One region of the Rahnella sp. JUb53 genome, then DNA from elsewhere that is predicted to be linked to it. Evidence: predicted binding sites of a transcription regulator. Region 1 holds the regulator's gene; the other holds the start of a gene.
The links. Region 1 encodes LexA, which represses DNA repair genes until DNA is damaged. Its sites were predicted from a motif close to TNCTGTATGTACATACAGNA; they were not measured.

Region 1 (3,421 bases):
TCACGTCCGAGCCACAGCACGGCAAAGAATTTCTGGATGCCATTCAGTACGCGCAGATGCGGCGTATCATCCTGACCTTCACGGCCCGGCGCACGGCCAAACATCACGGAAACCGGCAGCATTTGAATGTCTAAATCCGGATTGTTGCGGTGCAAATCCAGATAGTCGTGGAACAGCTTTACGGATTCCTGCTTCGGCGTGTAATACGAGAACACGCGCGGGCCTTCAGCAATGAAAACATGGCTTGGCAGCAGCGTTCCGTCGATTTCCAGCGGAATAAGGGGATCGGGCAGATTCTCTGCCAGACATTGCGCACGCAACGTCAGCAAGTCTGCTTTGGAGTTGTAAGGCAATACGTACAAAATCGGGCGCGTCGGGTCCAAATGCAACTCGGTAACCGGATCTGAAGGTATGACCTTGCTCTTTACCAGCAATGAGAGTGGTAAATTCAATAATGTGTAATAAAGTCTACGCCAACCTGACATAAAAACGTGAAGCCTCTTGTTAGCCATTTCGCCGCAAGGATACCAGAAAGATCCGTGGAGATCTGTGGTCATATAAAAGCTAAAATACGGCACACTTTTAAGGACAACCCTTCAAGGATCAGTACCCGAAATGGCGAACCAAGTCACTGGATTTACCCGAATTTATAAAGCGGCCGGATATTCCTGGAAAGGATTGAAAGCCGCATGGCAGAACGAAGCGGCTTTTCGCCAGGAAGCCAGCGTGGCTATCCCGTTAATTTTGTTATCTTTCTGGCTCGATGTCAGCACGGTTGAACGCATTTTGCTTGTAAGCTCCGTGATGCTGGTCTGCGTCACCGAGTTGCTCAACAGTGCGGTGGAATGCGCGATTGACCGTATCGGCCCTGAGTTTCACGTGCTCTCAGGGCGGGCAAAAGATATCGGTTCTGCTGCCGTACTTCTGACCATCATATTGGCGATTTTTGTCTGGGTCAGTATCTTTTGGCCGCGATGGTTCTGATCTGGAATCTGTATTCCAGGAATCACCGTTATGCCCTGTTTTTATTCAATCTTAGGTTTTCATTGACCGTTTAGCTGTATATACTCACAGCAAGACTGTATAAACAACCAGGGGGCGGAATGAAAGCTTTAACGACCAGACAACAAGAGGTCTACGACCTTATTCGCGATCATATCTCCACCACCGGTATGCCACCGACTCGCGCAGAGATTGCATCGCGTCTGGGTTTCCGTTCTCCCAATGCGGCGGAAGAACACCTGAAAGCGCTGGCACGTAAAGGCGTTATCGAGATTGTCTCCGGTGCATCTCGTGGTATCCGTCTGCTGATGGAAGAAGAAGAAGGTTTACCGCTGATCGGCCGCGTTGCCGCCGGTGAGCCGCTGCTGGCACAGCAACATATCGAAGGGCATTATCAGGTTGATCCGGCGATGTTCAAGCCGAGCGCCGATTTCCTGCTGCGCGTCAGCGGGATGTCGATGCGTGACATTGGTATCCTCGACGGCGATTTGCTGGCCGTGCATAAAACGCAGGACGTGCGTAACGGCCAGGTTGTCGTGGCGCGTATCGATGATGAAGTCACCGTGAAACGCCTGAAAAAGCAGGGCAGCGTGGTGCAGTTATTGCCTGAGAACAGCGAATTCCAGCCGATCGTGGTGGATTTACGCGAACAGAATTTCAGCATTGAAGGGCTAGCCGTAGGCGTCATCCGTAACGGCAACTGGATCTGACCTTCGTACTTCGAGCTGCAGACGCGTTGGCTGCGTGCGTTTACCCGAATCACTGACTCATGTCAGCTCATCGGGATTCTCTTACTTGCCGCCTTCCTGCAACTCGAATTACTCGGTCAGAAATTGCTGAGTCAGAAATTGCTGTGTCAGATAGAGAAGACTAAAACTAATTGAATATGGATGGCGGCCGCCTCTGGCATCCATGTGAATTCAAAGAGAAATGCGTTTCTCTCATCATCGCCCCTTTCGGGGCGATGTCATTTTAGGCATAACCTGAACCTCCGGCATGAGATTCTCTATGCAACATCATTCCCTGCGACAATCATTCAAAAATACCTTTCTAAGCCCCGCGGATAAAGCACTCTGGACCCTGGCGTTACCGATGATTTTTTCCAATATCACGGTGCCTCTTCTTGGTCTGGTCGATACCGCAGTGATCGGTCATCTCGACAGTGCCGATTATCTCGGTGGTGTGGCGGTTGGTTCGATGGTCACGACTTTCCTCTTCATGATGCTGCTGTTTCTGCGCATGAGCACCACCGGCATGACCGCACAGGCGCTGGGCGCAAAAGACAATCAGTTGCTGGCACGTGCTTTTGTGCAGCCCTTTTTGCTGGCGGTGCTGGCCGGTGTCGTCATTCTGTTATTTCGCCATCCGCTGATGGAGCTGGCGTTTCATGTCGTGGGTGGCAGTCAGTCGGTGCTGGAACAGGCGAGGCTGTTTATCGAAATCCGCTGGTACAGTGCGCCTGCTTCTCTGGCGAATCTGGTGATCCTCGGCTGGTTGCTGGGGATCCAGTATATTCGCGGGCCGGTGATTTTGCTGATCGCGGGAAATCTGCTGAATATTATCCTGGATATCTGGCTGGTAATGGGGCTGGGGCTGAACGTACGTGGTGCGGCGATGGCAACTGCCAGTGCAGAGTATTTCACGTTGTTCATCGGGCTGTATTTTGTCTGGCGTGTCATGAAACGACGCGGTATCACCGGTTCAGAAATCACCAGTGCGTGGCGCGGTAATTTGCGCCGTCTTCTCGGACTTAACCGCGACATCATGCTGCGCTCATTGCTGTTGCAGCTATGCTTTGCCTCACTGACCATCCTGGGTGCGCGGCTGGGCAGCCACATTGTGGCGGTCAACGCTGTTCTGATGAACCTGCTGACCTTTACCGCATTTGCACTCGACGGCTTTGCGTATGCCATTGAAGCCCATTCCGGTGAGGCATTCGGTGCGCGCAATCGCGAAAAACTGCTCAACGTGTGGCATGCCGCGTGCCGTCAGGCCGGACTGGTGGCGCTGGCTTTTGCGCTAATTTATGCCGTAGCCGGCGGGGCGATTATAAATGCGCTCACCTCACTCCCCGAATTGCGTGAACTGGCGGATCATTACCTCGGCTGGCAAATTGTATTGCCGCTGGTGGCGGTCTGGTGTTATCTGCTCGATGGGATGTTTATCGGTGCCACACGCGGGCGGGATATGCGTAACAGCATGGTGGTTGCAGCGCTCGGATACGGGCTGACGCTTCTGACCTTACCAGTGCTGGGAAACCATGCGTTATGGCTGGCGCTGACCGTCTTCCTCGGCTTGCGCGGGATTGCACTGGGCTGGATATGGCGTCGTTACTGGCAGCGCGATACCTGGTTTTCTTCTCCCGGACACTGAATTGGCAGTGTTTTATCAAAGAGATAAATGTTCTTTTGCCGTTATT
Region 2 (3,421 bases), on a different contig from region 1:
TTTCCGCAATCTGAACTTAGCGGTGTGCCAGTTCTGCTGTTTCTTCTGAATTCATCACTTCTTTGTCGGTCTGTTTCAGTAACTGGCTGGTAATCGTACCGGCAGTCATTGATCCGCTGACGTTAAGCGCAGTACGCCCCATATCAATCAATGGCTCGACAGAGATAAGCAGTGCCACCAGCGTGACCGGCAGACCCATAGCAGGTAATACGATCAGCGCAGCAAAGGTCGCGCCGCCACCGACACCCGCCACACCGGCAGAGCTCAGTGTTACGATACCAACCAGCGTCGCAATCCATACTGGATCAAACGGGTTAATACCGACGGTTGGTGCAACCATCACGGCCAGCATTGTCGGGTACAGACCTGCGCATCCGTTCTGGCCGATAGTGGCACCAAAGGAAGCGGCAAAGCTTGCGATAGATTCCGGAATACCCAGACGACGCGTTTGCGCTTCAACACTCAGCGGAATGGTTGCCGCACTGGAACGACTGGTGAACGCGAAGGTCAGCACCGGCCAGACTTTACGGAAGAATTTCGCAGGATTCACGCCAGTGAAAGAAAGCAGTACGGCATGAACCACAAACATAATCCCCAGACCCAGATAAGACGCGACCACGAAGCTGCCGAGTTTAATGATGTCCTGAATGTTGGAACCGGCAACCACTTTGGTCATCAGCGCCAGAACACCGTACGGGGTCAGTTTCATGACCAGACGTACCAGTTTCATCACCCATGCCTGCAGGATATCGATGAAGACCAGAACACGAGGGCCTTTTTCTGCGTCATCTTTTACCAGCTGCAAGGCGGCAACACCCACGAAAGCAGCAAAGATAACGACGCTGATGATTGACGTCGGACTTGCGCCAGTCAGGTCAGCAAACGGGTTCTTAGGAATAAAGGAAAGGATTAACTGAGGCACGCTCAGGTCAGCCACTTTGCCTACATAGTTTGACTGAATCGCAGTCAGACGCGCGGTTTCCTGCGTACCTTGTACCAGACCCTCAGCGGTCAGACCAAACAGGCCGGTCACAAAGATACCCACCAGCGAGGCAATCAGCGTGGTGAAAAGCAGGGTACCGATGGTCAGGAAACTGATTTTGCCCAGCGAAGACGCGTTATGCAGTTTTGCTACCGCACTCAGAATCGAAACGAAGACCAGCGGCATGACAATCATTTGCAGCAACTGGACGTAGCCGTTACCGACAATGTTGAACCAGGTAATAGAGGTTTTCAGTACCGGATCGTCGGAACCGTAGATCAGCTGTAAAGCCAGACCAAACACAACACCCATGGCCAGACCGAGTAATACTTTTTTTGCCAGACTCCATTGCTTGTGGCGGGTTTGCGCCAGCAGCAACAGGAGAACAACGAAAACCACTACGTTAAGAACGAGCGGAAGATTCATACCGAACTCCAGACTTATAGTTTTGATATTTAAAACGGGTGTCCCCGACAGGGTTTGCACCATCCCAAAGCAATGGTGAGCAGAATATCAGTTTGGACACCTGAACATTTATATCCAAAAAGAATGCTTTATAACTTTTTGGGTTGATTCGTATCAAATATCGCCAAGTTGCGGGTGTTTTATGCCGGTCAGATGAACAATTTCAGGATGTGATTAAAAATATCAGGATTGATTGCACCAATGATGGGCGTCCAGTCGGGCCAGAACAGCGTTAACCCGACCAGCATCAGACACAACGTCCGTTCCAGCTGATTGCCTTTTTGACTGTTGATGATCGGCAGACGAAAGCGCCAGCGACATGGCCAAAGCAGGGGAACGCCAGCTGGCGTCAGCATATCCGCAAGAATGTGGCTCAGATAACCAATGATCATGGCGTGGAAAGCGTCTACCGGAATGACCCAGTCGTGCGGAAAATGCGTGCGCAAAAGGAAAATACCGCCCGCCACAGCCAGTAAACTGTGGGTAAAACCGCGGTGACCGAATGCCCGGGCGATTGGATGGGAAAGCCACTTCAGACGCTGACCTAGCACGGATTTCGGATGGTCGATGTCGGGCAATAAACAGGTAAGCAGGGACCCTGGAATAATATGCCACCAGTCGCCGTGCGCCAGCTCCGGAGAGAGCTGCGCCTTTTTGGCAAATACCGCACAGGCGATTGAGAAAATGAGATGGCCTTCCGCCGTCATGACGCGTCCGAACTGGATAACTGTTATTTTATCCAGTATAAGTGAAACTGTCACAATCTTGGAAGAGACACCCTGTAACTAATTGTCAACGGACTGATTAAAAAGAAAAAGGCGTATAAAAATACGCCTTTTGATTGTCACATTCTGAGCAGTTATCTCGCCAGCCAGCCGCCATCTACCGCAATCGTGTAACCGTTGACGTAATCGGAGGCTTTTGAGGCAAGAAACACTACCGGCCCCATGACATCTTCCGGTAAACCCCAGCGTCCGGCCGGGATCCTGTCGAGAATTTCTTTGCTGCGATCGCCATCGGCGCGAAGTTGCTCGGTGTTGTTGGTGGACATGTAACCCGGCGCAATGGCATTGACATTAACCTTATGCTTTGCCCATTCGTTAGCCATCAGCCGGGTAATCCCCATGACTGCGCTTTTAGATGCGGTATAGGAAGGAACGCGGATCCCGCCCTGATACGACAACATAGAGGCAATATTAATGATTTTGCCGCCATTGCCTTGTCTAATGAACTGCTTCGCTACAGCCTGAGACATAAAGAACAGCGTCTTACTGTTCACATTCATTACGTCGTCCCAGTTTTTCTCGCTGAACTCGATAGCATCTTCGCGGCGGATAATTCCAGCGTTATTGACCAGGATGTCGATATGGCCGAATTCAGAGACGGCTTTTTCGATAAGCTTCGGGATTTCTATAATACTGCTAAGGTCGGCGCGTAAATCGAGAAAGCGGCGGCCGGTGGCGATAATCTTTTGTTCTGTCTCTTCTGGCGCGGACTGGTTGATACCCACAATATCGCAACCCGCCTGAGCGAGACCCAACGCCATGCCCTGGCCAAGTCCGGTGTTACAACCGGTCACGATGGCGACTTTGCCGTTTAATTCAAACGAATCGAGGATCATATTCAGAGTCTCTTTTGCAACGGCATGTTCGCCATAAAAATTGAGTGGCTCCGCCTGCGGTGACAGAGCCAGAGAGTTAGCGCAGTTCGCTGACCTTGACGTGATCCATATCGTCGAATACCTGATTTTCTCCCACCATACCCCAGATGAAGGTGTAGTTTTTGGTCCCTACGCCCGCATGAATCGACCAGCTTGGGGAAATTACCGCCTGCTCGTTATGCACTAATAAATGACGGGTTTCCTGCGGCTGCCCCATCATGTGGAATACCGCAGTTTCCGCTTCCATGTTGAAGTAGAAATAGACTTCCATGCGGCGCTCGTGGGTGTGGCAAGGCATGGTATTCCACAGGCTA

Region 2: EC840_RS01315 (metal-dependent hydrolase) is a predicted target of LexA. The motif match lies at 2,173-2,192, and genes of this name have one in related genera.

The regions. Positions count from the first base shown of each region.
Region 1 covers NZ_SLYT01000007.1:28,239-31,659, forward strand. The annotation lists gene plsB (glycerol-3-phosphate 1-O-acyltransferase PlsB) at 1-485, opposite strand, end outside; gene EC840_RS16635 (diacylglycerol kinase) at 616-984, shown strand; gene lexA (transcriptional repressor LexA) at 1,104-1,712, shown strand; gene dinF (MATE family efflux transporter DinF) at 2,011-3,375, shown strand.
Region 2 covers NZ_SLYT01000001.1:264,761-268,181, forward strand. The annotation lists gene EC840_RS01310 (L-cystine transporter) at 17-1,408, opposite strand; gene EC840_RS01315 (metal-dependent hydrolase) at 1,597-2,154, opposite strand; gene kduD (2-dehydro-3-deoxy-D-gluconate 5-dehydrogenase KduD) at 2,307-3,068, opposite strand; gene kduI (5-dehydro-4-deoxy-D-glucuronate isomerase) at 3,145-3,421, opposite strand, start outside.